DNA from 2 places in the Streptomyces sp. NPDC086835 genome. Region 2 is predicted to be linked to the other one. Evidence: riboswitches for the same ligand, from Rfam matches in the RefSeq annotation. Region 2 holds a riboswitch; the other holds the start of a gene.

Region 1 (15,284 bases), on a different contig from region 2:
CAAGGGCCTTGAGGACGGCGGGCAGGGTCGCGCACTCCACGAACCGCACCGGCGGAACGTCGGGGGCGGGCCTGCGTCCCGCCGCCAGCCTGACCTGCTCGCGGGTGTTGGAGTCGTCGCTGTAGACCAGGACCGTGGCGCTCGACTGCATGGTTCCTCCGCACTCGTTCGATCAGGCTGTTGCGCCGGATGCTACTCCGTCCCACTGCCTGTCAACACCGGTTCGGACACGCCTTCGATGGGCCGTTCGGCTCCCCCGGAAGGCCCCGCGGGGAGTGGGAACACTCCGAACGGCACCCCCCGGAGTGAGGGCGGGATAAGCGACCGACATAATGTCGGTCGTGGCGACAGCAACGACAGTAGAAACCGGGCACGCGCACCCGTCGGTCAATCGACCGAACCTCACCAGCGTCGGAACCATCATCTGGCTGAGTTCCGAGCTGATGTTCTTCGCGGCCCTCTTCGCGATGTACTTCACCCTGCGATCGGTGACGGGTGCCGACTTCTGGGCAGAGAAAGCCGATGCGCTGAACTTCCCGTTCTCGGCGACCAACACCACGATCCTGGTGCTCTCCTCACTCACCTGCCAGCTCGGCGTGTTCGCCGCTGAGCGGGGCGACGTGAAGAAGCTCCGCACCTGGTTCGTGATCACATTCGTGATGGGTGCCATCTTCATCGGCGGTCAGGTCTTCGAGTACACCGAGCTGGTCAAGCACGAGGGGCTCTCCCTCTCGTCCGACCCGTACGGCTCGGTGTTCTACCTGACCACCGGTTTCCACGGCCTGCACGTGACGGGCGGTCTCATCGCCTTCCTGCTGGTCCTTGGAAGGACCTACGCGGCCAGGAGATTCACCCATGAGCAGGCAACCGCCGCCATCGTCGTGTCCTACTACTGGCACTTCGTCGATGTCGTCTGGATCGGCCTCTTCGCCACGATCTACATGATCAAGTAATCGGCGCGGGCGGTTCGTCCCCGAGCGGACACCGCCTGAAGCAGACACAGTCCAGAAGCACCGACGCAGAAGATCCTGACACCGGGGTAATCCGTGAAAAAGCTCTCCGCACGACGACGCCATCCGCTGGCGGCGGTCGTCGTCCTACTCCTCGCGCTGGCGGCCACTGGGGGGCTGTACGCCGCGTTCGCACCCGCGGACAAGGCGCAGGCCGACACAACCGCCCAGTCCCTCGCCATCAAGGAGGGGCAGAAGCTCTACACCGTCGGCTGCGCAAGCTGCCACGGAACCGGCGGTCAGGGCACCTCAGACGGCCCGTCCCTGGTGGGTGTCGGCTCCGCCTCCGTCGACTTCCAGGTCGGCACGGGGCGCATGCCCGCCCAGCAGCCCGGCGCGCAGGTGCCGAAGAAGAGGAACATCTACACGCAGGCCGAGATCGACCAGCTCGCGGCCTACGTCGCCTCCCTGGGCGCAGGTCCGATCACGCCGACCGAGAAGCAGTACAGCCCGGAAGGTGCGGACATCGCCAAGGGTGGCGAGCTGTTCCGCAACAACTGCGCCCAGTGCCACAACTTCACCGGTGAGGGCGGCGCGCTGACCGAGGGCAAGTACGCCCCGAGTCTGGACGGCGTCAGCCCCAAGCACCTCTACGAGGCCATGCAGACCGGCCCGCAGAACATGCCCTCCTTCCCCGACACGACGATGCCCGAGCAGCAGAAGCGGGACATCATCGCGTACGTCAAGGCCGTGAACGGCGAGGAGACGCCGACCCCCGGCGGATTCGCGCTCGGTGGCCTGGGTCCGGTTGCCGAGGGTCTGTTCGGCTGGATCTTCGGTCTCGGTTCGCTGATCGCTGTTGCCATCTGGGTCGCGGCCCACACCGCTAAGGCCAAGAAGTCATGAGTAGCCAAGACATTCCAGAAGAGAACCTGCCTGCAGAGCAGGGCGCCGCGCACGACGCGGCCCACGGTGGCACCACCGCCGTAGCACAGCGCCACGACGATCCGTTCGCCGATCCGGGACTGCCGGCCCACAAGCCGCGTATCCAGGACATCGACGAGAGGGCCGCCAAGCGCTCCGAGCGCGCCGTTGCCTTCATGTTCACGCTGTCGATGCTGGCCACGATCGGCTTCATCGCCGCGTTCGTGATCTTCCCGGTCGACAAGATCGTCTACATCTGGCCGTTCGGGCACATCAGTGCGCTGAACTTCTCGCTGGGTGTGACGCTGGGCCTGGCGCTCTTCTGCATCGGCGCGGGCGCCGTCCACTGGGCGCGCACCCTGATGTCCGACGTGGAGGTCGCCGACGACCGGCACCCGATCGAGGCCGAGCCCGAGGTCAAGGCCAAGGTTCTGGCCGACTTCGCGGACGGTGCCCGGGAGTCCGTGATCGGACGGCGCAAGCTGATCCGCAACACCATGTTCGGCGCGCTGGCCATGGTGCCGCTCTCCGGTGTGGTCCTGCTGCGCGAGCTCGGCCCGCTGCCCGAGGACAAGCTCCGCAAGACGCTGTGGGCCAAGGGCAAGCAGCTCATCAACATGAACACCAACGAGCCGCTGCGTCCCGAGGACGTCGCGGTGGGTTCGCTGACCTTCGTCATGCCCGAGGGGCTGAAGGAGAGCGACCACAACTTCAACACCGAGATCGCCAAGGCGGCCGTGATGATCGTCCGGCTTCAGCCGGAGGACATCAAGGACAAGCGTGAGCTCGAGTGGTCCCACGAGGGCATCGTGGCCTATTCGAAGATCTGTACGCACGTCGGTTGCCCGATCAGCCTGTACGAGCAGCAGACGCACCACGTCCTCTGCCCGTGCCACCAGTCCACCTTCGACCTCTCCGACGGCGCCCGCGTCATCTTCGGTCCGGCCGGTCACCCGCTTCCGCAGCTGCGGATCGGTGTGAACGCCGAGGGCAACCTCGAGGCGCTCGGCGACTTCGAAGAGCCCGTCGGTCCTGCCTTCTGGGAGCGCGGATGAGCACTGCAACGGATACGAAGAAGAAGGCGCCCGCCGGCGAGCGGGTGGCCGACTGGGCGGACGGCAGGCTCGGGATCTACTCGTTGGCCAAGGCCAACATGCGCAAGATCTTCCCGGACCACTGGTCCTTCATGCTCGGTGAGATCGCGCTCTACAGCTTCATCATCATCATCCTCACGGGTGTGTACCTGACGCTGTTCTTCCACCCGAGCATGAACGAGATCGAGTACCACGGCTCGTACGTGCCGATGCAGGGCATCCGGATGACCGAGGCGTACGCCTCGACCCTGGACATCAGCTTCGACGTCCGCGGTGGTCTGCTGATCCGGCAGATCCACCACTGGGCCGCGCTGATCTTCCTCGCCGCGATGTTCGTGCACATGATGCGCGTGTTCTTCACGGGCGCGTTCCGCAAGCCGCGTGAGATCAACTGGCTGTTCGGCTTCCTGCTGTTCGTCCTCGGCATGTTCACCGGTTTCACCGGTTACTCGCTCCCGGACGACCTGCTCTCCGGCACCGGTGTCCGCTTCACGCAGGGCGCGATCCTGGCGACGCCGATCGTCGGCACCTACCTGTCGATGTTCCTGTTCGGTGGCGAGTTCCCCGGTCACGACATGGTGGCGAGGTTCTACTCGATCCACATCCTGCTGCTGCCGGGCATCATGCTCGGGCTCGTGGTGGCGCACCTGATCCTGGTCTTCTACCACAAGCACACCCAGTTCGCGGGCCCCGGCCGTACGAACAAGAACGTCGTCGGCATGCCGCTGCTGCCGGTCTACATGGCCAAGGCCGGAGGCTTCTTCTTCCTGGTCTTCGGTGTCATCGCGCTGATCGCCGGCATGTTCACGATCAACCCGGTGTGGGCCCTCGGTCCGTACCGTCCGGACCATGTGTCCACCGGCGCCCAGCCCGACTGGTACATGGGCTTCGCCGAGGGCCTCGTCCGAGTGATGCCCGGCTGGGAGATCAACCTGTGGGGCCACACCCTGGTCCTCGGTGTGTTCATCCCGCTGGTCCTCTTCGGGCTCGTCCTCGCGGTGCTCGCGGTCTACCCGTTCATCGAGTCGTGGATCACCGGCGACAAGCGCGAGCACCACATCCTGGACCGCCCGCGCAACGCTCCGACGCGTACCGCGCTGGGCGTGGCCTGGGTGACCGGTTACGTGATCATGCTGCTGGGTGGCGGAAACGACATCTTCGCGACGCACTTCAACCTGTCGATCAACGCGATCACCTGGTTCGTACGCATCACGTACTTCGTCGGACCGGTCCTCGCGTTCATCATCACCAAGCGGATCTGCCTGGGTCTGCAGCGGCGCGACAAGGACAAGGTGCTGCACGGACGTGAGTCCGGCATCATCAAGCGCCTGCCGCACGGTGAGTTCGTCGAGGTGCACGAGCCGCTGGCACAGGGCGACCTGTACAAGCTCACCGCGCACGAGCAGTACAAGCCCGCGGAGATCGGCCCGACCGTCGACGAGAACGGCGTCCGCCGCAAGGTGAAGCTCAGCGAGAAGCTGCGCGCCAGGCTCAGCAAGAGCTACTACGGCGAGCACAACCAGATCGACAAGCCCACCGCGGACGAGTACAAGGAGATCACGAGCGGCCACGGCCACCACTGATCGCCTGACGGACACGTCCGGCAGACACGTCGCCACAGCGAAGGGCCCCGTCCACTCGATGGACGGGGCCCTTCGCCGTGCCCGGTGCTGGATAGGGTGGGATCCACCCCTGTCGGCTTGTGGACCCTGGAGCGGACCATGAACGTTGTGACCCCAGTAGGCGGCGACAGCGTGGCGGCCCACTCCTGGCCGAGCGTGCTGAACGCCCTCCTCGAGAACCGCGACCAGAGCGCGGACGCGACGGCGTGGGCCATGGACCGGATCCTCAGCGGTGAGGCCACCGACGCGCAGATCGCCGGCTTCGCGGTCGCCCTGCGCGCGAAGGGCGAGACGGTGGAGGAGATCACCGGTCTGGTGCGGACGATGTACCGCCACGCCAATCTGATCGAGGTGCCGGGGGGGTGTGTCGACATCGTCGGCACCGGCGGCGACGGCGCCAAGACCGTCAACATCTCCACCATGTCCGCGATCGTCGTCGCCGGTACGGGCGCGAAGGTGGTCAAGCACGGCAACCGCGCCGCCTCCTCGGCGAGCGGCGCCTCGGACGTCCTGGAGAAGCTCGGCGTCAATCTGGAGCTGACCCCGCAGCGGGTGGCCGAGGTCGCGGCCGAGGCGGGCATCACCTTCTGCTTCGCCGTGAAGTTCCACCCGGCGCTGCGGCACGTCGCCATGGCGCGCAAGGAACTGGGCATCCGGACGGTCTTCAACTTCCTCGGCCCGCTCACCAACCCGGCGAAGGTGACCGCGCAGGCGACCGGCGTCGCCGACGCCCGGATGGCGCCGATCATGGCCGGGGTGCTGGCCGAACGCGGCTCGTCCGCACTGGTCTTCCGCGGCGACGACGGCCTCGACGAACTGACGACCACTTCCACCTCCCATGTCTGGGTGGTGCGGGACGGCGCCGTGCGCGAGGAGACCTTCGATCCGCGGGACATCGGCATCGAGCTGGTCCCGGTCGAGGCGCTGCGGGGCGCGGACGCGTCGTACAACGCCGACGTGGCGCGCCGGCTGCTGGGCGGTGAGACGGGGCCCGTACGGGACGCCGTGCTGCTCAACTCGGCAGCGGCGCTCGCGGCCCTGGAGCCGACCGACGGCACGCTGAACGAGCAGCTGGCGGCCGGTGTGGCACGGGCGGCCCGGTCGATCGACTCCGGAGCGGCGAGGGCCGCGCTGGAGCGCTGGGTCAAGGCCAGCAACGCGTAACACGATCCCAGGGCGCGGTCCGGATGGTGGACCGCGCCCTTGCGTCCGCCGCGACGTGTGGCAGGATGCTGGCCAAGGTCATGAGTGACAGCGATTACGGCCCCGGCCCGCTGTCCGGCAACCCTCCGTCCGTGGCGGGGTGCCCCGGGTGAAGACCAGGCCGCAGGCAGCGAGGTCTGTGGCAAGCGCGGACCCCCGCGGCGTCATCGACCGCCGCGTCCCTGGGGTCCTGGTCCTCAAGGGAGCAGTCTCGTGAGCAAGCGAATGCGATAGGGCGTCTCCGCCCCTTCTTCAACACCCTCCGCACGGCGTCGCCGTGTGCCGAGGCCGTCCCGTATCCGGGTTCTGAAGCCGATTCGCCTTTCTCCCCCTACCTTCGGTGGGGGTACCCCCAGCTGGGAGATACCGCCATGTCCGTGTACCCGAACGCCGCCGAGACCGCTGTCGCCGACGCCGCCGACCCGTCCCTCTGTGCCCCGCTGCCGGTCCTCGGCCGGGACGTCACCGTCCCGCTCGTCACCGGCGGCGAAGTCACCTACGCGGCCCTCGACTACGCCGCGAGCGCCCCGGCGCTGCAGCGGGTGTGGGACGACGTGGCCGCGTACGCCCCGTACTACGGCAGCGTGCACCGCGGCGCCGGGTACCTGTCGCAGCTGTCCACCGACCTGTTCGAGAACAGCCGGGCCGTGGTGCACGAGTTCCTCGGCTGCCGCGACGGCGACGAGGTGATCTTCACCCGGTCCACGACCGACTCGCTGAACCTGCTGGCCGCCGCGCTGCCCGACGGTTGCGAGGTGTTCGTCTTCGAGACCGAGCACCACGCCTCACTGCTGCCGTGGCGGGACGCCCGGGTGACGTACCTGGACGCGCCCCGCACGCCCGGTGAGGCGGTACGGACGCTGGAGCACGCGCTCGCCCACCGCGACCCCCACGGCCCGGCGCTGGTCTGTGTGACGGGTGCGTCCAACGTGACCGGTGAGCTGTGGCCGGTACGGGAACTCGCCGCGGCGGCCCACGCGCACGGCGCCCGTATCGTGCTCGACGCGGCCCAGCTCGCGCCCCATCACCCGCTGTCCGTCAAGGAGCTGGACGTCGACTGGGTGGCCTTCTCCGGGCACAAGCTCTACGCGCCGTTCGGCTCCGGTGTGCTCGCCGGGCGGGCGGACTGGCTGCGTGAGGCCGAGCCGTACCTCGCGGGTGGCGGCGCCTCCCGCACCGTCGCTCGGCGCGCCGACGGCGGGGTGGAGGTCGAGTGGCACACCACCGCCGCACGGCACGAGGCCGGCTCGCCCAACGTGATCGGCGTCTACTCGATCGCCGCCGCCTGCAAGGCGCTCACCGAGGCCGGTTTCGACCGGCTGGTCGCCCGCGAGCAGCATCTGATCGCGAAGGTCCGCGAAGGGCTCGCCGAGGTGCCCCAGGTCCGGGTGCTGTCGCTGTTCGGCGAGGAAGCCCCCCGCGTCGGTGTCCTCTCCTTCGTCGTGGACGGCTGGAACAGCTCGCACTTCGCCGCGGCGCTGTCCGCCGAGTACGGCATCGGCGTCCGTGACGGACTCTTCTGCGCCCACCCGCTCGTGCGCACCCTGCTGGGCAGCGACCCGCAGGACGTCGGCGAGTGCGGCGCCCCGGAGGCCGGGCCGGGGGAGAGGTCGCTCAACGCCATCCGCGTCAGCTTCGGCGCGGGTACCCCCGACGAGCACGTGGAGAGGTTCGTGCGGGCCGTCAAGGAGCTCGTCCGCGACGGCGCCCAGTGGAAGTACCGCACCGAGGACGGGCGTTGCGTGCCCGACCGGGGCTGACTCAGGCCGCGAGCCGGGTGCCCAGCAGCACCATCCGCAGCGCGCGTTCGGCCGCGTCGGCGAGGAACTCACCGGCGCGGTCCAGCGCTTCCGGCAGCGGGACCGGCGCCGGCACGATCGACCCGTAGGCGTCCACGCCCGCGGCGCGGACCTCGTGCACGCCGTGGCCGAGCGTCCCGGCGAGGGCCAGCACCGGCACCCCGGCGGCCCTGGCCCGGTGTGCCACCTCGGCCGGGATCTTCCCGCGCACGGTCTGGTCGTCGAGCGCCCCCTCCGCCGTGATCACCAGGTCGGCGCGGGCCAGCCTGGCGTCCAGGTCGACATGGTCCAGCAGCACGTCGAAGCGGGGCAGCAGCCGGGCGCCGAGCGCGGCCAGCCCCGCGCCGAGCCCGCCCGAGGCGCCCGTGCCGGGGGCGGTCCGCAGGTCGACGGCGGCCGGCAGGGCGGCGGTGAGGTGCGCGGCCCAGTGTTCCAACGCGGCCGAGAGCTCCTCGACCTGCGCCGGGGTCGCGCCCTTCTGGGGGCCGAAGACCCGGGCCACGCCGTGCTCGCCGCACAGCACGTTGTACGGGTTGCAGGCCACCAGGATCTCGGCCGCGGCGACACGGGGGTCGAGGCCGGCGCTGTCGATCCGCGCGAGGCGTGACAACTCGCGTCCCCCCGGCCGCAGTTCCTTGCCGCCGCCGTCCAAAAGCCGGACGCCGAGGGCCTGGAGCGCGCCCGCCCCGCCGTCGGAGGTGCCCGAGTCGCCGCAGCCGACCAGGATCCGCCGGGCACCGGTGTCCAGCGCGGCCCGGATCAGCTCACCCACGCCGTAGGTGGTGGTGGCGCCCGGGTCCCGGCGGTCCGGCGGCACCAGGGCCAGTCCGGCGACGGCGGCCATCTCGACCACGGCGGTGCCGTCGCCGAGCACGGCGAAGTGGGCCGGTACCGGAGTGCCGAGCGGTCCCGTGGCCCGGCGGCGCACCAGCCGGCCGCAGGTCGCCGCCGCCAGCGCCTCGGCGGTGCCCTCACCGCCGTCGACCAGCGGGACGAGGTCGATCTCGGCGTCGGGGGCGACCCTGCGCAGTCCCTCCGCGATCGACTCCGCGGCCTCCCGGGCCGTCAGGGACTCCTTGAAACCGCTGGGTGCGACGGCGATACGGATGGGGGTACGGCTCATGGCTGGGTCTCCAGAAGGACGGGCACGCCGAGCAGCGGCCAGACGGTGAGGGCGAATAGCAGCACGACGGCGGCGCTGAGCGGCGCGAGGAGGCCGGACAGCCGCAGAAGATCGCGCGGGGTGAAGGTGGGCACACCGTCCGGCGGGTCGGCGAAGAGCGTGACCGGCTTGGCGGAGGCGGGCAGCGTGTGGCAGAACCCGGCCGCGGCGGTGGACGCCAGGGCCGCGGCGACCGGGTTGACCCCGGCGGCGACGGCGGCGGCCACCACCAGCGGTACCAGCACGGACGAGCGGGCGGAACGGGACTGAAGCACGAGGTGCGCCGCGGTACTGACCACCACGATCACGGTGAGGAACAGCCACGCCGGCAGGTCCGCGGGCAGCCCGCCCACCAGCCATCCGGCCGCCCCGGACTCGGCCAGCGCCACCCCCATCGCGGTCGTCGCGGCCATGAACAGCAGCAACGGCCAGGGCACCGTCCGCAGCCCGTCCTTCAGCCGTACGGTGCCGAGCGCCGGCGATGCCGCCACCACCGCGCCGATCAGGGCGACCACCGCCGGCGGTACCCCGTGCAGCGGCTCGCTGCACCACAGGGCCACCACCGTGCCCAGCAACAGCAGGCACCTTGTCTCCGCGGTGGTCAGCGGGCCGGTCACCGCCGTGGGGGAGTGCTCCTGGAGCAGCGCGGGCGTGATGCTGACCGGCCCCCGGCGCTCCGCCCGGGAGGTGGTGGTCAACAGAACGGTCTCCGCCGCCAGATGTGAGGAGACCACGGCCAACGGCAGGCCCAGCAGCAGCCATTCGACGAAGCCGAGCCGCTCACCGGTCTGCTCCCACAGCACGCTCACCGTGATCAGATGCGCGCCCGCGCCGATGAGGGTCGCGACGGCGGACAGCAGGACCACCGTCGGGAACAGCAGCGCCAGCATCACCACCAGTCGCCGCCGGTCGGCGAGCGCCTTGGCGAGGGCGAGGAACACCGGCATGGCCAGCGCGGCCCGGCCGGAGGTGGCCGGCACCGCGAACGCGGTGACCACCAGCGCCGCGGTCGTCAGATGCACCAACTGCCGTACGGTGCGCGCTCCGCCGACCAGGAAGGCGGCCGCCCGCCCTGCCAGCCCTGTCCTGGCGACGGCGGCCGCCAGGACGAACGCGCAGATCAGCAGCCAGACCGTCTCGTCGCCGAGGGTGGCGAAGAGGGTGTCGGCGCTGATGACGCCGGTCGCGGTGAGCGCCAGCCCGGCCCCGAGGGCGATGTAGGTGTCGTCGACAGGTGCGGCGATCCAGGCGCAGGTGGCGAGAGCGAACACGGCGAGCGTGAGCCGTGCTTCACCGTTCAGCGACGGGAAGACGGTGGGGACGGCGAGTAGCGCACAGACGCTGAGCGCCGCGCACAGCCAGACCGCCTGGCGGAGGGAGAGGGTCACGACGAACAGTCTTGGAGCGGGCCGTGAGCCGCCGATGAGCCGCTGATGAAGGAGAGTTCATCCGCGGTCGCACCCTTTGAAAGCCTTTACGGCATTCGGTAGCCCATGCCCCGTACGGTCTCCAGCCGTTCGGCGCCGAGCTTCTTGCGCAGCGCCCGCACATAGACGTCCACGATGTTGGAGCCGGGGTCGAAGTCGTAGCCCCACACATGGGAGAGGATCTGCTCGCGGGACAGCACCTGCCCGGGATGGCGCAGGAACAGTTCCAGCAGCACGAACTCACGTGTCGTCAGGTCCACCGTCCGCCCCGACGCCCGCGCCCGGCGGGTCCGCAGGTCCAGGCTGAGGTCACCGCTGCGCAGGACCGTGACCTCCGGGGCGCGGGCCGCGGTGCGCAGCCGCAGCCGCACCCGCGCCAGCAGCTCCTCGAAGCGGAACGGCTTGGTCATCCAGTCGTCGGCACCGCCCTCGAGGCCGGCGACCGTGTCCCGTACCGAGTCGCGGGCGGTCAGCACGACCACGGGCAGGGTCACCCGGGACCCGCGCAGCACGCGCAGCACGGTGAAGCCGTCCCGGCCGGGCAGACCGATGTCCAGCAGCATGAGGTCGAAGCCGCCGGACAGGGCGTGGTCCAGAGCGGTGTCGCCGTCGGCGGCGACCGTGGTGGTGAAGCCGTTGGAGCGCAGCCCCTTCTCGACGAAGGACGCGATCCGCTCCTCGTCCTCGGCGATCAGAATGCGGTTCACAGCGCGTCCTCCATGACGAGTACGAATGTCGCCCCTCCGCCGTCGGTGCGGCGCAGCTCGACCCGGCCGCCCCGGTGCCCCTCCGCGATGGCCCGGACGATGGACAGGCCCAGCCCGGCGCCGCTGGTGCGGGCGCCGCGCCGGGCGGTGCCGCGCCGGAAGCGCTCGAAGATCACCCCGGCGTCCTGCTCCTGCACACCCGGCCCGCTGTCGGCGACGTACAGCTCCAGCCGGTCCTCCAGCGCGCGGGAGCCGATGCGTATCCGGGCGCCGGGGACCGTGTGCTGCACCGCGTTCTGCGCCAGCTGCACCATGGCCTGGGTGATGCGCTGCGGATCGAGCACCGCCTCGCGGTCCGCGACCTGGTCCAGCACCCAGTCACGCTCGCCCAGCGCCCGCGCCTTCACGAAGACGTCGGCGGTCAGCTCGCCGAGCTGCACCGGCTCGGGACGGATGAAGTCCGGCCGCTCGGCCTTGGCCAGCAGCAGCAGGTCCTCCACGATCCGGCTCATCCGGTCGAGCTCGTCGGTGACCAGGCGGACCGTCTCGCGCTGCTCGGCCGGGTCGTCGCCCATGACCTCCAGATGGCCGCGGACGATGGTGATCGGGGTGCGCAGCTCGTGTCCGGCGTCGTCGACGAACTGCCGCTGGCCCGCGAAGGCCCGCTCCAGCCGGTCCAGCATGGCGTTGAAGGTCTCGGCGAGCGCGGCGATGTCGTCACGGCCCTGGACCGGGATCCGCTGGGTCAGGTCCTGCTCGGTCAGCTGCTCGGCGGTCGCCCGGACCACTCGTACGGGTGCGAGGATGCGGCCGGCCACCACCCATCCGATGCCGGTCGTCAGCAGCAGCGCCACACCGGAGATCACGAGCAGCGTGCGGAACGCGTCGTCGGCGATGGACCGCTCGCCGTCGGCGTGGAACGCGACGACGAAGGCCGCCGGGTGACCCGGTCGGGCGGAGTCGATGGGCACCTTCGCCCAGCGCACCTCGCCCGCCGGCCGCTCGAGGACGCCGGAGGAGGCCTTGGAGTCCAGGATCGCGGAGAGGGAGGTCCGGTCCGGGTGCAGTGCGACGGAGGCGCGTATCTCGCGTGACTGCCGTATGACGTGGAGGCTCTGCCCGGCCGGGCGGGTCAGTCCGAGCAGTTCCTCGTCGGGATCGGAGTACTGGCGCTGGAGGAAGACCCGCAGCAGCTTCTCCGGGTCGGTGAACGTGCGGCCGGTGTCCGGGTCGACGCCCTGGGGCACGAAGTTCCCGAACTCCTGGGTCTCCTGGGTGAGCAGCTGGTTGATCCGGTGGTCGATGTCCCGCAGCAGCAGTGACCGGGTGGTGGTGGCGACGGCCGCGAGAGCCACCGTCATCATCAGGAGCAGCCAGAGCAGAATGCGGACCCGCGCGGAGATCCGGCGGTCAGTTCTCTTCACCGGTGTCGTCATCATCGTCGTCGTCGGTGGCCGCCGGACCCGGCACGACGGCGTCGCCGGTGGGGCGCGGGCCCGTCGGCGTGCCGCTCGGGCCGCCCGAGGGGGTGCCGCCGGGGGCGGCGGACGGCGCGGGCGAGGCGGGACGCGGAGTGGTGTCCAGCTCGACGGCCGGCGGCACCCGGGGCGTTTTTGGGGCGTCGGTCAGGGCGTAGCTGGTGGCCGCGATACCGAGCGGGGTGGCGACGACGGCGGCGAGGGTCGCCATGCGATGGGTGAATGCCATACCGGTCATCCTCGGGTCCTGGCGGAAGGCCCGGATGAGGCGCAGATGAGGATTCCTTCATGAACGGCCCGCGGTGCGGCCCGGCCCGGGTCCGCACGCCCGGGCGGCCCCGACCCGCCGGACCGGTCCTACGCGTCCAGCCCGATGGCGAACGCCGCCTCGAGGTCGTGCTGCGAGTAGGTGCGGAAGGCGACGTGCGTATCGGTCCCCTCGACACCGGGGATCTTGCTGATCCGGCCGGGGATCACGTCCGCCAGGTCGTCGTGCCTGGCCACACGCACCATGGCGATCAGGTCGTAGGTGCCGGTGACGGAGAAGACCTCGCTGACGCTGTCCAGCGCGGCGATCGACTCGGCGATCTCGGGGATGCGGTCCACGCTGGTCTTGATGAGCACGATCGCGGTGATCACGGCTGGCTTTCTCCCTCGGTCGCTGCGGATGCGTTCACTCTAGTCCCACGCCCGTAGCGGCCCCACGCGTAGACGAAGCCCGCCCCGAAGCCGACCAGGTGCGCCAGATACGCGACGCCCGGCCCGCTGCCGGCGCCCCTGGCCGCCAGCCACTGAAGGACGAACCAGAAGATCAGCACCGCCCAGGCGGGGAAACGCAGCGGCAGGAAGAAGAGGAAAGGGAACAGGCTGGTCACCCGTGCCCTCGGGAAGAGGAAGAGGAACGCCCCGAGGACCGCGGAGATCGCCCCGGAGGCCCCCACCAGCGTCTGCTCGGAGTCGGCGTTGACGACCGCGAACGCGAGCAGGGCGAGATAGCCGGCCCCGATGTAGAAGAGCACGAACTCCAGCTGCCCCATCCGCTCCTCCGCCATCGCGCCGAAGACGAACAGGAACAGCATGTTCCCCAGCAGATGCAGCCAACTGCCGTGCACGAACAGCGCGGTGAGCGGAGTGAGCAGGGCGTCCGGGGAGCCGGCCGTCAGCTCGGCGGGGATCACGCCCCAGCGCTCGAAGTACCCCGCCTGGGCGACGAGCAGCCGGTCGCCGAGGCCGTACACGGGGTTGAATCCGGACACCGGGCTGATGAGGAAGATCGCGCAACAGACCGCGATCAGGCCGTACGTCACCGCGGGCCCCGAGGCCGCGTTCCTGAGCGCTTCCCTGGCCGTGCCCCACCTACTGATCATGGACAGAGCATGGCGTAGCAGGACCGAACGGTACAGAGTGCCTCGCCGCGACATCGGGTACCTGCAAGGCCGTAGGGTTACAGGCAGTACATCCGCAGTTCGACGGCGCACCGCGGTACCGCACCCGCATGAGACAAGAGGACGGCACGATGACGACGGTTCCCTCGCCGACCGCCGAGACCAGGTGGCGCTGCACGCTCTGTGGCAATCTGACGCGCTTCGACGTCACACGCTCGTCGAAGGTCGTCGAGTACGTCCATCTGGACCTGGCGGGCGAGCCGACCGTCGAGGAGCGCGAGGTCGTCAGTGAGACCATCGAGTCGGTCCGCTGCCGCTGGTGCAACGCGGTGGACCAGATCGAGCTGGTGGACAGGCCGGGAGCCGGTTCCTGAACGGAGCGGCCCCCATGGGTGGTAGGGGTGACGGATCGTGGAGCAGCCTGAGAACGGCGGCGGACCGGCCGGTGCGGCCGGTGACGCCGCCGAGGCGCTCGACCGCCCGCTGCCGGAAGGTGTGAGGCGACGGGTCGTCGCCCTCGTCTCCGACGCCTTCGGCGGCCTCACCGTCGCCGAACTGCCCGCCCAGCTCCGGCAGTACGCCCGGTTCACCCCCACCCGGCGCGCCAAGTTCGCCGGGAACGCGATGGCCGCCGCGCTCGAGGGAGACCCCCTCTTCCGCCAGCGCATCGGCGAACGGCTCGGCAAGGCCCAGCCCGAGCTGGTCAAGGCACTCGAGTCCGGATCGCCGCCCGCCGCCGCGGACCCCGCCGACGTGGCGGCGGCCGCCTATGTGCTGCGCCCCGCCGGCTGGGTCAAGATGGTCGCCGCCGCCGGCGAGGAGGCCCAGCGGGCCGACGCCGAGCGCGCCGACGAGGCCGGCCGGCGCGAGCTCGACAGGCTGCGCGAGGAACTGGCCCATGCCCGCGACCAGATCAGGTCGGAGACCGAGCGGCTGCGCGCCGAACTCGACAGCGCCCGCAGGGAGAACGAGTCGCTGCACCGCAAGCTGCGCAGCGCCCAGGCCGATCTGAAACGCGGCGAGGCCGCCCTGCGCCACCGGGACGCCGAGATCGAGGGTGTCCGGGCCCAGGCCGCGGCCCAGGTGTCGGCCGCCGAGAGCGAGACCCGGCGGCTCAAGGCACGCCTGGCGGAGGCCGAGGCGGCGGTCGAGGCAGGCCGCCGGGCCGCCCGCGAGGGCCGTTCCGTCGAGGACATGCGGCTGCGGCTGCTCCTGGACACCGTGCTCGACGCGGCCCAGGGGCTGCGCCGCGAGCTGGCCCTCCCGCCCGCGGGCATGCACCCGGCAGACACGGTGGACGCCGTGGAACCGGGGCGGATGTCGCCCAAGGACATCGCGGCACGAGCGCTCTCCGAGACGGATCCCGCCCTCCTCGACCAGCTGCTGGCGCTGCCGCAGGCGCATCTGGTCGTCGACGGCTACAACGTCACGAAGACCGGCTATCCGACGATGCCGCTCGAGAAACAGCGGCTGCGGCTGCTGGGCGGCCTGTCGATGCTCGCCGCCCGGACGGGCGCCGAGATCACCTGCGTG
Region 2 (15,284 bases):
AGCAGCAGGCACTGCGCGCGAGCGAGGAATCCTTCCGTCAGGCGTTCGAGTACGCGCCCAGCGGCATGGCCATCGCCGAGATGGGCGGCGACCAGCACGGCCGCCTGCTGCGCACCAACGACGCGCTGTGCCGGCTGCTGGGCCGCCCCGCCTCCGCGATGCGCCGCTACTCCTTCGCCGACCTCGTCCACCCCGAGGACGTCGGCACCCTTTTGCGTACCTCCGCCGAGGGCGGACGCGCGGAGATCAGACTGGGCCGCAGGGACGGCAGCTATGTATGGGTGTCGCTGCGGAACTCGGTCGTCGCCGACACCGCGGACGGGCCCCGCTTCCTCCTGACCCACGTCGAGGACATCGAGGACCGCAAGCGCCACGAGCTCCAGCTCGCCCACCGCGCCTCGCACGACGCGCTCACCGGCCTGCCCAACAGCGCCGAGCTGCGCGCCCGGCTCAGTTCGCGCCTGTGCGAGCGGCCGCACGCGACGTACGCGACGGACATCGAGGCGCTCGACGCCGCGTACGAGACCGACCGCGGTTTCCGGAGCGACGGCTTCGACTTCGACACGGTCGGTGGCCGGCCCTACGACCACCACGTCCACACGGTGGCGCCCGACAGTGAGATCGACGACGGCGCCAAGGGGCTCGCGGTCCTCTTCTGCGACCTGGACGGTTTCAAGTCGATCAACGACCGCTTCGGGCACCAGACCGGTGACGCGGTTCTCGTGGAGGTCGCGCGCCGGCTCACCACCGGGGTACGGGACGGTGACACGGTCGCCAGGCTCGGCGGTGACGAGTTCGTCGTCCTCGCCGACGGCCTCGGCGCGGCGGACGCCGCCGACCTCGCCGTACGTCTGCGGAACGCGATCATCCTGCCCATCCGGGTGGGTGGCCGCGGAGTGCGGGTGGGCGCCAGCTTCGGCATCGGCTGGGCGAGCTGCGGGATGTCCGTCGAGGAGGTCCTGCAATCCGCGGACCAGCGGATGTACATCGAGAAGCGGTCCCGTTCGAAGGTCCACCGCAGGGCCGGCTGAGCCCCCGCGGGGCCGGGTGACCTATCACACCCGACCGCACCCGGCCTGGTGACCGGCCCCGGTCCCACCGGATGAGGCCCACGACACCCAAAGGGGTGAGTGGAACCGGGTAGGCTCGCCTCGCGTCAGCGTTGTGCTGACGAGATGGTGAGGAGTGACTGGGATGACGGCCGGGAACAACGGCGCGAGCACGCCCGAGGACGACGACCCGTTCGGCTATCTGTACGCCGACGGGCAGCAGGCAGGCGCCACGCCGCCGCGCCAGGGCGGCTACGGCTACCCCGGTCCGGCCGCGCAGCCCGGGGTCCCCCGCACCTCGTACAACCAGGTCCGTACGGTCGGCGAGCGACAGTACGGCCAGCAGGTCCCGCACCAGCAGGCGTACGGGCAGCAGCCCGGCTACGGCCAGCAGCCGACGGCCGCGTACGCCGCACCGGAGACGTACCCCGGGGCTTCCGCCCAGACGCGTCAGGTCCCGGCGCAGCCCGGCGGCCACGGCCAGGGCGGTCACGGCGGCGGACGCGGCGGTGGCCCCAACACCAAGGGCCTGCTGATCGGCGCGATCGCGGTCGTCGCGGTCGTGGTGATCGGCATCGCCGCGGCGCTGATGACCAGCAACGGCGACAAGGACGACACGGCGGGCCAGGGCGGCGGAGGCACCACCCCGTCCGCGGGCGAGACCGTCCAGGAGAAGCCGTCGCCGTCCGAGAAGGAGCCGGAGCCCGTCGAGCTGCCCAAGCAGGACGCGGCGACGCTGACGCTGGGGCCGCCCGCGGCCCTCGCCAAGGACGTGCCCGGCGCGAAGGGCGCGGACGGCGCGTACGTGATGTTCAACGGTGTCGGCGGTTCGGCCGGCTGGTCGGTGGACGTCCCGGAGGCCGGCGCCTACACGATGTACATCACGTACAGCGTGCCCGGCAAGGACGCCAAGACCTCCCTGACGATCAACGGCGGGCAGCCCCGCGAGCTCAACATGTCGAACTTCGCGAAGGCCGCGGAGGGCGACTGGGAGAAGGGCTGGACCAACACCTACGCCTTCGTGAACCTCGAGAAGGGCAAGAACGACCTCAAGATCTCCTGCGAGCAGGGGAACCAGTGCGAGGCCTATCTCGACCAGGTCTGGCTGGAGGCCGGTCAGACCAAGAGCTGACCGCGGGCCCTGCGTCCGCACGGCGGCCGTAGCCCGTACGTGTCACCCGTCATCGTCCCGGCCGCGCCCCGCGCGAGCCGGGACGAGGCGTTTCAGGTCCGGCTCCGGCGCCGTCACTTCCCGGGTGCGGCCGGGGTGTGCTCGACGACGGTGACCCTCGGCAGCAGCTGCTCGTACGCGGCCGCGTCGAACTCGCCCGCCGCGGGGGCCAGCACGGTCGCCGTGGAGAGGGCCACCGCCCGGGAAAGCCGTTCCGGCCAGGGGAGTCCCTCGACCAGTCCGGAGAGCAGGCCGGCGACCGCCGAGTCACCCGCGCCCGTCGGGTTGCCCTTCACCGGCTCCGGCGGAACGGCCTGCCAGGTGCCGTCCGGTGTGGCGGCGAGCAGACCGTCCGGGCCCAGCGAGGCGACCACGGTGTGCGCGCCGCGGCGGCGGGCGTCGCGGGTCGCGCGGAGCGGTTCCCTCGAGCCGGTGAGCTGCGCCAGCTCGTCGGCGTTGGGCTTGACGAGATCGGGGCGTGCGGCGATGCCTCGGCGCAGCGGTTCGCCGCTGGTGTCGAGGAGTACGGGCACCTCCGCGGCGCGCGCCCGGCGCACCAGCTCGGCGTAGGCGCCGACATGGATGCCCGGCGGCAGGCTGCCGCACAGCGCGACCGCGTCGGCCTCGCGCAGGAGGGAGTCGTACGAGGAGAGGAAGGCGGCCCACTCCTCGGGCAGGACCGTCGGTCCGGGCTCGTTCAGCTGCGTGGTGTCGCCGCTCGCGCCGTCGGTGACGGCGATGGTGCGGCGGGTGGTGCCGGCGATCTCGACGAGCGCGTCGTGCGGCGCGAGCGGGGCGAGCATCCCGCGCAGTACGGCCCCGGTGGCTCCGCCCGCGAAGCCGGTGACGACGCTCTCGTGGCCGAGAACCGTGAGTACACGGGCGACGTTGATGCCCTTGCCGCCGGGGCGCTCCACGACATCGCCGACGCGGTGGGTGGCGTGCGGGGTGAGGGCGGCCACCCTGTAGGTGATGTCGAGGGCGGCGTTGAGCGTGACCGTAAGGATCACCCGTGGACACCCCCGAAGAACGCGCTTGCCGTGCTCGTACGGGTTCTGATCATGCCAAACGGAAGGCGGTTGGCCCAAGACCTGGTGGCCAACCGCCTGCCGCGAGGTGCCGCGCCGTCAGCCCGCTGCGGGGCGGACGACCCATTCGCCGCGACGCATCACGCCCTTGAGGGCGAAGTCGGCGTCGAGGACCACCAGGTCCGCGTCCTTGCCGGGGTCGAGCGAGCCGACCCTGTCGTACGCGCCGAGCAGCTTCGCCGGATTGGCGGAGATCGCCGCGACGACGTCCTCCACCGGGATGCGGTCGACGGTGACGGCCCGCTTGAAGGCGGTGTCCAGGGTGAGCGTGGAGCCCGCGATCGAATGACCCTCCACGAGCCGCGCCACACCGTCCTTGACCTCGACCTCGAGGGGGCCCAGCTGGTAGCGGCCGTCGCCGAATCCAGCGGCGTCCATGGCGTCCGTGATGAACGCGACCCGGCCGGCGCCGGCGCTGCGGAAGGCCAGCTCGAGCGCGGCCGGATGGAGATGGGTGCCGTCGTTGATCAGCTCGACGGTGATCCGCTCGTCCTCGAGCAGCGCCGCGATCGGGCCGGGGGCCCGGTGGCCGAGCGCCGGCATCGCGTTGAACAGGTGGGTGGCGACGGTGGCGCCGGCGTCGATGGCCTCGCGGGTCTGCTCGTACGTCGCGTCGGTGTGGCCGATCGCGGCGATCACGCCGTGCTCGGCGAGCAGCCGTACGGAGTCGATGCCGCCGGGCAGTTCGGTGGCGAGGGTGACCATCTTCGCGGTGCCGCGGGCGGCGTCGATCAGCTTGCGGACCTCGGCCGGGTCGGGGTCGCGCAGCAGCTCCTCGCTGTGGGCGCCCTTGCGGCACGGGGAGATGAACGGCCCCTCGAAGTGGATGCCCGCGAGGTCGCCCTGCTCGACCAGCTCGGACAGGAAGCCGGCCCGGTGGGCGAGGAAGTCCATGTCGCCGGTGACGGTGGAGGCGACCAGTGTGGTGGTGCCGTGCCGCCGGTGCGTCATGACGCCGCGCAGGACGTCCTCGGCGGTGCCGGAGGTGAAGGAGGCTCCGCCGCCGCCGTGGTTGTGGATGTCGACGAAGCCGGGGACCACCCAGTGGCCGGACAGGTCGTGGACGTGAGCCTCGGTGGCGGAGGCTTCCGTGACGATCTTCGTGCCCTCGACGACGACGCGTCCGTTGTCGACGGTCCCGGTCGGCAGCACCACCCGGGCACCGGCCAGGACAGTGCTCGGCGGGTGGTGCGGGCTCCCGGCGTGGACCGTGCTCGTGGCGCGAGCGGCGCTGGCGGCCATCAGGCGGATACCTCCGTGGCGAGTAGATCCCAGGCGAGCAGCCCTGCGCCCAGGCATCCGGCGGTGTCCCCGAGGGCCGCCGGGACGATCGTGGGCAGCTTCTGGAACGTCACGCGTTCCTCTACGGCCGCCCGAAGGGGTGAGAACAAGGTTTCCCCGGCCTCGGCGAGGCCGCCACCGATGATCAGCGTGCGGGGGTCCAGCAGGGTGAGTGCGGTGACGAGGCCGTCGGCGAGTGCGTCGACCGCCTCCTGCCACACTCGGGTCGCCGCCTTGTCGCCCGCCTCGACCGCCCTGGCGCAGTCGGCGGCGTCGGCCGTGGGGTCGCCGCCGGCGGCGGACCAGGCGCGGGTGACCGCGGCGGCGGAGGCCAGTGTCTCCAGACAGCCGCGCTGCCCGCATCCGCAGGCGGGGCCGCCGGGCCGTACGACGATGTGGCCGATCTCGCCGGCGCAGCCGTGGGCGCCGGCCTCGATGGTGCCGGCGATGCCGATGGCGCCCGCGATGCCGGTGCCGAGCGGGACGAACAGGAACCGGTCGGTGCCTCGGCCGGCGCCGATCCGGCCCTCCGCGAGGCCGCCGGTGCGGACGTCGTGCCCGAGCGCCACCGGGACGCCGTCGAGTCTGCGGCTCAGCAACTCCCGCAGGGGGACGTCGCGCCAGCCGAGGTTGGCGGCGTAGACGGCGATGCCGTGCTCTGCGTCGACGATGCCGGGCACGGCGACACCGGCGGCCTCGGCGGCCTGCCCCAGGTGCTCCTGGCCGTGGGCGCGGAGATCGGCGGCGAAGCCGAGGATCGACTCCACGACGGCGTCGGGCCCGCGCTCGCGCCCGGTGGGCCGCCGTGCCTCGTGCAGGAGCGTGCCGTCCGCCCCGACCAGGGCAGCCTTCATACCGGTGCCGCCCACATCGAGGGCGATGACGTGTCTCACGGGAACAGTCTGGCGCGTGGAACGGGTAAAGGTCTAGTCCACTCGCCGAGATTGTTGCCACGCCATACAAACCGGGCGGGGAGGGCGCGGGGCCCGCCACGGGCGCTCCCCGCGCGCGGCGTACCCCGCGCGGGGCCGTGCAGGCGTTGTGAAAGTGAGACCGCAGTGGTGTAGACCTTGTACGCCGGATGGGGAAAGATCGCTCCTCATCTCACAGGACGTCGCGGGGGGACCGACTGGGACAAACGGAACACGTACTAGGTAGCAGAGGGTGGGGAAGAGCTGTGCAGCGGCGCTTCTTGGGTCTGACAGCGGCTGTCGCCGCACTCGGAATGACGGTTTCGCTCGCGGGCTGCGGCAGCTCCAGCGGTTCCGGGGACGGTGTCACCCTCAAACTGGTGGCCGCCGACTACGACGTCGCCGGCGGTGAGAGCAGCAAGAAGTACTGGGCCGATCTGACGGCCGCCTTCGAGGCGGAGAACCCCGGCATCAAGGTCGACGTCCAGATCGAGTCCTGGAACGACGTGGACCGCAAGGTCGCCGAGATGGTCAAGGCGGGCAAGGCCCCCGACATCGCGCAGATAGGCGCCTACGCCGACTATGCCGCGGCGGACAAGCTGTACTCCGCCGACCAGATGCTCTCCATCCCCGTCCAGTCCAACTTCCTTCCTCCGCTCACCGACGCGGGCGAGATGAAGCGCACCCAGTACGGACTGCCGTTCGTCGCCTCCACCCGGCTGCTCTTCTACAACAAGGAACTCTTCGAGGATGCCGGGATCGACGGCGCCCCCGGGACGTGGAAGGAGCTGAAGGAGGACGCGGAGCTGCTCAAGCAGAACACCGACGTCGACTACCCCTTCGCGCTGCCGCTCGGCCCCGAGGAGGCCCAGGCGGAGACGATGATGTGGCTGCTCAGTGGCGGTGGCGGTTACACCGACGAGCTCGGCAGGTACGCGATCGACTCCCCGCAGAACATCGACACCTTCGAGTGGCTGAAGGAGAACCTGGTCGACGAGAAGCTCACCGGCCCGGTCGCCCCCGGCAAGCTCAACCGCAAGGACGCCTTCGCCGCGTTCACCCGGGGCGATGTCGGCATGCTCAACGGCCACCCCTCGCTGCTCCAAGCCGCGGAGAAGGCGGGCATCGACGTGGGCAAGGTCGCGCTCCCGGGCAGGAGCGGTCCCGCCGACACGACGATGGGCGTCGCCGACTGGATCATGGGCTTCAAGCAGAACGGTCACCGCACGGAGATCGGCAAGTTCCTGGACTTCCTCTTCACGGACGAGAACGTCCTGGAGTTCGCCGGGCAGAACGATCTGCTGCCCGTGACGGTCTCCGCCCAGGAGGAGATGAAGAAGGACCCGGAGCACGCGGACCTCAAGGAGTTCCTGGAGGTGCTGCCGGGTTCCGTGCTGCCGCCGGTGGGCAAGACGTCGTGGGCCTCGGCCAGCGAGAACATCAAGAAGAACATCGGCGACGCCGTGGGACCGGGCGGCAGCCCCGCCCGCACGCTGGACCGGATCTCCCAGGACGCCAGGGCGGCCGAGAGCGCGGAGTGACTCCGTGCGCCGGGCGTCGTCCACAGGGCGGTCCGGGCGTCGGTGGGCACCGATATGTTGGATCGTATGACCGACGACCAGGCGCCTGAGGAGCAGGAGGCCGGCGACCGGCCCGGCGCCCAGGAGCTCTCCGAGCGGGACCGGGCCGTCCTGGCCATGGAACGCCGTTCCTGGCCGGGCCCCGGCGTCAAGGAGCGGGCCGTCAGGGAGCAGCTCGGCATCTCCCCGGTCCGCTACTACCAACTGCTCAACGCCCTGCTCGATGACGCGCGTGCCCTCGCCCACGACCCGGTCACCGTCAACCGGCTTCGCCGTGTGAGGGACGCGAGGAGAAGTCGCCGCTAGGGTCGAAGGCATGGGCAGCTCACCGTATGCAGAAGCCGCAGACTCCATGCCGACGCCGTCCACCCCCGCAGGTCGTGAAGGCCTCGCGGCACTCCTCGAACGGCCAGGGCAGGCCGTGATCGCACTCGACTTCGACGGCACGCTCGCCGAGATCGTGCCCGACCCCGAACAGGCCCGCGCCCATGAGCGCGCCGTCCCCGCGCTGGCCGCGCTCGCGCCGAAGGTGGCGTCGGTCGCGGTGATCACCGGCCGCCCGGCCGGGGTCGCCGTCCGCTACGGCGGCTTCTCCGGTGTCACCGGTCTGGACCGCCTCGTCGTCCTCGGCCACTACGGCGCGGAGCGCTGGGACGCGGTCACCGGGACCGTACGCGCTCCGGCCCCCGACCCGGGGGTCGCGGCCGTGCGGGCCGAGCTCCCCGGCTTCCTCGACCGGATCGGCGCCTGGCAGGGCACCTGGATCGAGGAGAAGGGCCGCGCCGTCGCGGTGCACACCCGCCGCGCCGAGGACCCGCAGGCCGCCTTCGAGGCCCTGCGTGAGCCGCTTGCCGAGCTCGCCTCCCGGCACGGCCTGATCGTGGAGCCGGGACGTATGGTCCTGGAGCTGCGCCCGCCGGGCGTCGACAAGGGCGTCGCGCTGTCCGAGTACGTGCGCGAGGTGGGCGCCGGGTCCGTGCTGTACGCGGGCGACGACCTGGGCGACCTCGCCGCCTACGGCGCCGTCGAGAAGCTGCGCTCCGACGGTGTGCCCGGCCTGCTGCTGTGCAGCGGCAACGAGGTCCCCGAACTGGCCGACCGCGCCGACCTGGTGCTCCCGGGGCCGGCGCAGCTGGCGGACTTCCTGGCAGCCCTCGCCCTGCGCGTCTAACCTTCCTCGCGCAGCGCCTGGAGCTGGTCGAGGAACCACTGCCGCGGCGGCAGCGCGGTCGCTGCCGCCGCCAGGCGCTTCGAGCGCTCGGCCCGCTCGTCGGCGGACATGGTCAGCGCCTCGTGGAGCGCCGCCGCCGTGCCGCTGACGTCGTACGGGTTGACGGTGATCGCGTCGTCACCGAGCTCCTCGTGGGCGCCGGCCTCGCGTGAGAGGACCAGGGCGCAGCCGAGGTCGGTGACGACGGGCACCTCCTTGGCGACCAGGTTCATGCCGTCCCTGATCGGGTTGACCAGGGCCACGTCGGCCATCCGGTACGCGGCGAGCGAGCGGGCGAAGTCGTCCTTGACGTGCACGACGACCGGAGTCCAGTCGGCCGTGCCGTACCGGGCGTTGATCTCGTCGGCGAGCCGGGAGACCTCCGCCGTGTAGTGGCGGTAGACCTCGAGGTCCTGGCGTGAGGGGTAGGCGAGCGCGATGTGCACGACGCGTTCGTGCCACTCGGGGTGCTCCTCCAGCAACTCCTGGTAGGCCTGCAGGCCGCGCAGGATGTTCTTGGACAGTTCCGTGCGGTCGACGCGCACGATCGTCCGGCGGCCTTCGCCGGCCTGCTTCCGCAGGGCGGCCATCCGCTCGTCGACGTCGGGGCGCCCGGCCCGCTCACGCAGGAAGTCGGCGTCGGCTCCCAGCCCGTGGACCCCGAGGCGGGTCCGGTGGCGGCCGCGGCCGGGGATCCGGAACTCGAAGCTCGGTTCGTTGTCCTTCGGCCACAGCGACGTCCCGTCGTACGGCGCGAGGACGGCGGCGGCGCAGCTCTGGAACGCCCGCAGCCACCGCTTGGTCAGGAACCCGAGCCGGTCGGCGCCGAGCATGCCGAGCAGCAGTTCCTCCGCGATGTCGCCGGGCAGCATCGCGAAGTACTCCGGGGGCGCCCACGGGGTGTGCGAGAAGTGGCCGATCCGCAGGTCGGGGCGGAGTTCGCGGAGCATTCCCGGCACCAGGGCCAGGTGGTAGTCCTGCACGAGAACCACGGCGTCGTCGGCCGCCTCCGCGGCGAGCGCCTCCGCGAAGGCCCGGTTGTAGAGCCGGTAGGCGCCCCACTGGCGCCGGAACTCCCGGCCGAAGGCGGGCTCGAGGGGCGTCTGGTACAGCATGTGGTGGACGAACCACAGCACGGAGTTCGCGATGCCGTTGTACGCGTCGGCGTGGACGCGGGCGTCGATGTCGAGCATCCGTACACCGGGTTCGCCGACCCCGCGCCGGACCGCTTCGCGGTCGCCGTCGCCGAGGGCCGCGCACACCCACAGCGACTGCGCGTCCGAGCCGATGGCCGACAGGCCGGAGACGAGTCCTCCACCGCCGCGGCGGGCGTCGAGCTCTCCGTCCTCGTTCAGCTCGTAGGAGACAGGGCCGCGGTTGGACGCGACGAGGATCTGGGCTGCGTCGGAGACCATGTGCCGAAATCTAGCCCGTACCGCAAAAGCTCAAACGTGCGTACGGCCTCGCGCAGGTCAGTGGTCGCGGCGGCGGCCGCGGGTGGCGGCCACGGCGACGATGCCGGCCGCCGTCAGGCTCAGCGCGACGCCGCCCAGCAGCCACAGCTGCTCCGCGGTGCCGCCGGTGCGGGCCATCTCCACCTGACGGACCGGTTCCCCGCCCTTAAGGCCCTCGGCCCCGCCGGCGGCCCCCTCCGGGCCGCCGGCGGCCGAGGCAGCGGCGGGCGCGTCCTCGGGGTGGCCGTCCGTCCGCTGCTCGGCGGCGTCCGGGGCGGTCCGGTGCGCCGGCAGCTCACCGGGGAGCGTTCCCGGCGCCGCCGGCCCGGTCGGCGCCGCCACCGCGGGGACGGCCGGTCCGAACGCCGCGGCGGCGGTGACCGCCAAGGTGCCGAGGAGCCCCTTCAGCCGTTCCGTGCCGCCGGTGGGCGTCTCCTTGCGGTGCCTGCCGCGACTGCCCGGAGATCCGGGAAACGACAGAACAAGAAATCCCATAAGTCCCATACATGGGAAATGTAGGCAAAATGACCGGCGGGTCCTGCTTATGCGGCGCGACGCGCCGCGTACTCACCGATCTCGAGCATCGGCGGGCGCTCCTCCGTGTCCACCGGGTGCGTCCGCGGCACGAACCCGTTCCCCACGCGCTCGAACTGCGTGATCGACGGGCGCACCAAATGCGGGCGGGATAGCCTCAGTTGGGCCGTCCGATAGATCGTCGCGGCCATTCTGCCGAGCGCCTGCCCGTCCTGGTGGCGGTGCTTGCGGGTGCCGACGTCGACCTGGGCCAGCGCGTCCAGGCCCACCAGGTTCAGCGAGTCGACCAGCAGGCCGAGCTCCACGCCGTACCCGACGGGGAAGCGCAGCCGCTCCAGCAGCGAGCGCCGTGCCGCGTACTCGCCGCCCAGCGGCTGCACGAACCCGGCGAGCTGCGGCCAGTGCAGGTTCAGCAGCGGCCTGGCCACCAGCTCGGTCACCCGGCCGCCCTGGGCCGGTGTGCCGTCGGGGCCGGGCGCGGCGCCCCCGCCCAGCGGGCGGTCGTACATGGCCTTGACGAACTGGACGTCGGGCTCGGTCAGCAGCGGGCCGACGATCCCGGAGACGAAGTCCGCGGAGAAGTCGCGCAGGTCCGCGTCGCAGAAGCAGACGATGTCACCCCCCGTCGCCATCAGCGACCGCCACAGCACCTCGCCCTTGCCGGCCACCGCGGGCAGGCCGGGCAGGATCGCGTCCCGGTGCACCACCCGGGCCCCGGCGGCCGCGGCCACCTCCGACGTGCGGTCGGTCGAGGCCGAGTCGATGACGACCAGCTCGTCGACGAGCGGGGTGTTCTCCATCAGCTCCCGGCGGATGATCGTGACGATCTCTCCGACCGTCGCTTCCTCGTTCAGCGCGGGGAGCACCACGCTGACGGTCGTGCCCTGCCTGACCTTGGCGGACATCAGCCTCTCGAGGGAGCGGTCGGACGCGGACCAGGAGCGCCGGCTCAGCCAGCGGGCCACCTCATCGAGCACTTCGCGTCTCCCTTGACAGTCGATCGACAGTCGGTCGTGTGATCCATCTCGCGGGTCGGACGACTATCTCGAGCGTCCGGGGCTTCGGTTACAGTCTTGAGCAACGCGAAGGACCCTCGCATCTCGGGGGGTCCCTGCACACAAACGCCCGGACCGCACGTCCGGAGCCATACCGCTCATCCAGAGGGGCAGAGGGAACGGCCCGTTGAAGCCCCGGCAACCCTCCTGCCGACCGCGAGGTCACGGTGGGGAAGGTGCCAATTCCGTCTCGTGGCGAAGTGCGTCACGAGGAAGATGAGGAGAAAGGGCCTCGCCATCATGGCTGCGCAGACCGTCGCAAGCACCAGCACCAGCACCTCCGCCACCGCGTCCACCTCCGTGGACCTCGGCCCCGCCGCCGCACTTTCGTGCCGCGAGTGCGGACAGCGTTTCGAACTCGGTCCCATCTTCGCCTGCGCCGAGTGTTTCGGGCCGCTCGAAGTCGCATACGACCTTCCGAGCGGCAGCCCCGAAGAGCTCCGGAAGCAGATCGAGGCGGGCCCGGCCAACATCTGGCGCTATGCCCCGCTGCTGCCCGTCCCGGCCGATGTGGCCGACAAGCCGAACCTGAACCCGGGCTGGACCAAGCTGGTCAAGGCCGACAACCTCGCCCGCGAACTGGGCGTCACCGGCGGCCTGTTCATCAAGGACGACTCCGGCAACCCGACGCACTCCTTCAAGGACCGGGTCGTCGCCCAGGCCCTCGAGGCCGCCCGCGCCTTCGGCTTCACCACCCTGTCCTGCTCCTCCACGGGCAACCTCGCGGGCGCGGTCGGCGCCGCCGCCGCGCGGGCCGGTTTCCGCTCCTGCGTCTTCATCCCGCACGACCTCGAGCAGGGCAAGGTCGTCATGGCCGCGGTCTACGGCGGCGAGCTCGTCGGCATCGAGGGCAACTACGACGACGTGAACCGCTTCTGCTCCGAGCTCATCGGCGACCCGCTGGGCGAGGGCTGGGGCTTCGTCAACGTCAACCTCCGCCCGTACTACGCGGAGGGCTCCAAGACCCTGGCGTACGAGATCTGCGAGCAGCTCGGCTGGCGGCTGCCGGACCAGCTGGTCGTCCCGATCGCCTCCGGCTCCCAGCTCACGAAGATCGACAAGGGTCTTCAGGAGCTGATCAAGCTCGGGCTCGTCGAGGACAAGCCGTACAAGATCTTCGGCGCCCAGGCCGAGGGCTGTTCGCCGGTGTCGACCGCCTTCAAGGCGGGCCACGACGTCGTGCGGCCCCAGAAGCCGAACACCATCGCCAAGTCCCTCGCCATCGGCAACCCGGCCGACGGTCCGTACGTGCTGGACATCGCGCGCCGCACGGGCGGAGCCGTCGAGGACGTCAACGACGAGCAGGTCGTCGACGCGATCAAGCTGCTGGCCCGCACCGAGGGCATCTTCGCCGAGACGGCCGGTGGCGTGACGGTGGGTGTGACGAAGAAGCTGATCGAGGCCGGCCTGCTCGACCCGGCGCTCACCACCGTCGTGCTCAACACCGGCGACGGTCTCAAGACCCTCGACGCCGTCGCGGAGACCTCGCAGGCGACCGCCGTCATCCGCCCGAGCCTGGACGCGTTCCGCGACGCGGGCCTGGCCGCCCACTGAGAACCTTGCTCCGCACTGCCACGCCGTACCCCGCCGAGAGGTGACGAACATGAGCGTCAACGTCCGCATCCCCACCATCCTCCGTACGTACACGGGCGGCCAGGCCGAGGTCCCGGCGGAGGGCGCGACCCTCGCCGAGGTCATCGCGGACCTGGAGAAGAACCACACGGGCATCGCCGCCCGCGTCCTGGACGACCAGGGCAAGCTGCGCCGGTTCGTCAACGTGTACGTGAACGACGACGACGTCCGTTTCGAGCAGGGCCTGGAGACGGCCACGCCGGACGGCGCGGGCGTGTCGATCATCCCCGCCGTCGCCGGCGGCTGACGGTAGCGGGGGAGCGGACGTCAAGCTTTCCCCAGGGATTTACCCGCAGTTACTGAAATTGCCCCCTCCGCGAGAGAAGCGGAGGGGGCAATTCTGCATGGTTGAGCGCGGTAGAGTTTGGGAAGCCCCCTTCGCCGGCCGCTCGAGAATGCCTTCAAGTTCCGCAAGAATGCGGCCAAACCATGCGATCGAATTGCCACTTAGGCGTTATTTGCCGGGCCCGACTTGCCCCGGAATTCCATGAATTGACACGGATCGGCCGTTCGGTCCTGCCCAGATTTCTCGTCCGATTGACCTGTTGCAGAGGGCAGTTGGGCAGATACATTCAGCCGCGGTCGACGCGTTCCGGCGCACACCCCTCCTGCTGGGGTGGAGATCTGACCCGGGTCCGCGAAGTGCGGTCCTGCGCAAGGGCCAGTAATAGGGGAGTTAGGCATGGCTCAGGGCACCGTCAAGTGGTTCAACGCGGAGAAGGGGTACGGCTTCATCGCGGTCGACGGTGGTGCGGATGTTTTCGTCCACTACAGCGCGATCCAGATGGACGGTTACCGCACCCTTGAAGAAGGTCAGCGAGTCGAATTCGAGATCTCGCAGGGCCAGAAGGGTCCGCAGGCGGACATGGTCAAGCTCGCCGTCTGATCCAACTGATCCAGGCGCGTTCGGCCACCGACGCACTCACGCATGAGGGGCTCGCCTCCCGGCCACCGGGAAGCGGGCCCCTCACGCGTGTCCGGTGCACCGCCGCTCACGCGTGTCCGGACACCTGTCCGGACACCGCCGCGGACCGCCCGCATCCTTCGAAGGCGCTTGCGCTCACCCGTCGCCCGACCGCCACCCCTCAAGGAGCCTTCTTCGAAGGCGCTTGCACTCTCAGGGGTCGAGTGCTAATCATTGGCGTTAGCACTCTCCCAGTGAGAGTGACAGAACTTGGATCGGGTCGGTGAGGCCCGCGAGCCGGGTGGGGCAAGGAACCACAAGGCACGCAGGCCGTCCGTCGCGGGCGCCGGATGCGATCCGAAGCAATCCACCCCAGTCCGGGAGGACCACTTCACATGGCCAAGATCATCGCGTTCGACGAGGAGGCACGGCGCGGTCTCGAGCGCGGGATGAACCAGCTCGCCGACGCCGTCAAGGTCACCCTTGGCCCCAAGGGTCGCAACGTCGTCCTCGAGAAGAAGTGGGGCGCCCCCACGATCACCAACGATGGTGTTTCCATCGCCAAGGAGATCGAGCTCGAGGACCCGTACGAGAAGATCGGCGCAGAGCTGGTCAAGGAAGTCGCCAAGAAGACGGACGACGTCGCCGGTGACGGTACGACCACCGCGACCGTTCTCGCCCAGGCGCTCGTCCGTGAGGGCCTGCGCAACGTGGCCGCCGGCGCCAACCCGATGGCCCTGAAGCGCGGCATCGAGAAGGCCGTCGAGGCCGTCTCCGGTGCCCTGCTCGAGCAGGCCAAGGACGTGGAGACCAAGGAGCAGATCGCCTCCACCGCCTCCATCTCCGCCGCTGACGTCCAGATCGGTGAGCTCATCGCCGAGGCCATGGACAAGGTCGGCAAGGAAGGCGTCATCACCGTCGAGGAGTCCCAGACCTTCGGTCTGGAGCTCGAGCTCACCGAGGGTATGCGCTTCGACAAGGGCTACATCTCGGCGTACTTCGCCACCGACATGGAGCGTATGGAGGCGTCCCTGGACGACCCGTACATCCTGATCGTCAACTCCAAGGTCGGCAACGTGAAGGACCTCCTTCCGCTGCTGGAGAAGGTCATGCAGTCCGGCAAGCCGCTGCTGATCATCGCCGAGGACGTCGAGGGTGAGGCCCTGTCGACCCTGGTCGTCAACAAGATCCGCGGCACGTTCAAGTCCGTCGCCGTCAAGGCCCCGGGCTTCGGCGACCGCCGCAAGGCCATGCTGAACGACATCGCCATCCTCACGGGCGGCACGGTCATCTCCGAGGAGGTCGGCCTCAAGCTCGAGAACGCCGGCCTGGACCTGCTGGGCCGCGCCCGCAAGGTCGTCATCACCAAGGACGAGACCACGATCGTCGACGGTGCCGGTGACAGCGACCAGGTC

Evidence for each region. A riboswitch is a leader RNA that binds a small molecule or an ion and turns the genes downstream of it on or off. The one in region 2 is predicted to bind S-adenosylmethionine.
Region 1: another riboswitch for S-adenosylmethionine. It lies ahead of ACIPJI_RS04700 (aminotransferase class V-fold PLP-dependent enzyme); the one in region 2 lies ahead of thrC (threonine synthase).

The regions. Positions count from the first base shown of each region.
Region 1 is NZ_JBIVAU010000001.1:1,007,283-1,022,566, forward strand. Features, by position in the region: gene ACIPJI_RS04670 (hypothetical protein) at 1-151, opposite strand, end outside; gene ACIPJI_RS04675 (heme-copper oxidase subunit III) at 333-953, shown strand; gene ACIPJI_RS04680 (c-type cytochrome) at 1,047-1,856, shown strand; gene ACIPJI_RS04685 (ubiquinol-cytochrome c reductase iron-sulfur subunit) at 1,853-2,929, shown strand; gene ACIPJI_RS04690 (cytochrome bc complex cytochrome b subunit) at 2,926-4,551, shown strand; gene trpD (anthranilate phosphoribosyltransferase) at 4,690-5,754, shown strand; SAM riboswitch class IV at 5,831-5,948, shown strand; gene ACIPJI_RS04700 (aminotransferase class V-fold PLP-dependent enzyme) at 6,165-7,553, shown strand; partial or broken gene ACIPJI_RS04705 (glycerate kinase) at 7,514-8,715, opposite strand; gene ACIPJI_RS04710 (SLC13 family permease) at 8,712-10,142, opposite strand; gene ACIPJI_RS04715 (response regulator transcription factor) at 10,229-10,888, opposite strand; gene ACIPJI_RS04720 (ATP-binding protein) at 10,885-12,327, opposite strand; gene ACIPJI_RS04725 (small hydrophilic protein) at 12,299-12,595, opposite strand; gene ACIPJI_RS04730 (Lrp/AsnC family transcriptional regulator) at 12,724-13,005, opposite strand; gene ACIPJI_RS04735 (rhomboid family intramembrane serine protease) at 13,002-13,733, opposite strand; gene ACIPJI_RS04740 (hypothetical protein) at 13,883-14,125, shown strand; gene ACIPJI_RS04745 (NYN domain-containing protein) at 14,163-15,284, shown strand, end outside.
Region 2 is NZ_JBIVAU010000004.1:112,240-127,523, forward strand. Features, by position in the region: gene cdgB (diguanylate cyclase CdgB) at 1-1,031, shown strand, start outside; gene ACIPJI_RS15690 (carbohydrate-binding protein) at 1,195-2,181, shown strand; gene ACIPJI_RS15695 (1-phosphofructokinase family hexose kinase) at 2,295-3,230, opposite strand; gene nagA (N-acetylglucosamine-6-phosphate deacetylase) at 3,348-4,550, opposite strand; gene ACIPJI_RS15705 (ROK family protein) at 4,550-5,482, opposite strand; gene ACIPJI_RS15710 (extracellular solute-binding protein) at 5,815-7,041, shown strand; gene ACIPJI_RS15715 (DUF3263 domain-containing protein) at 7,108-7,386, shown strand; gene otsB (trehalose-phosphatase) at 7,397-8,251, shown strand; gene ACIPJI_RS15725 (trehalose-6-phosphate synthase) at 8,248-9,705, opposite strand; gene ACIPJI_RS15730 (hypothetical protein) at 9,763-10,248, opposite strand; gene ACIPJI_RS15735 (glucosyl-3-phosphoglycerate synthase) at 10,287-11,255, opposite strand; SAM riboswitch class I at 11,429-11,556, shown strand; gene thrC (threonine synthase) at 11,574-12,887, shown strand; gene ACIPJI_RS15745 (MoaD/ThiS family protein) at 12,937-13,212, shown strand; gene ACIPJI_RS15750 (cold-shock protein) at 13,648-13,851, shown strand; gene groL (chaperonin GroEL) at 14,265-15,284, shown strand, end outside.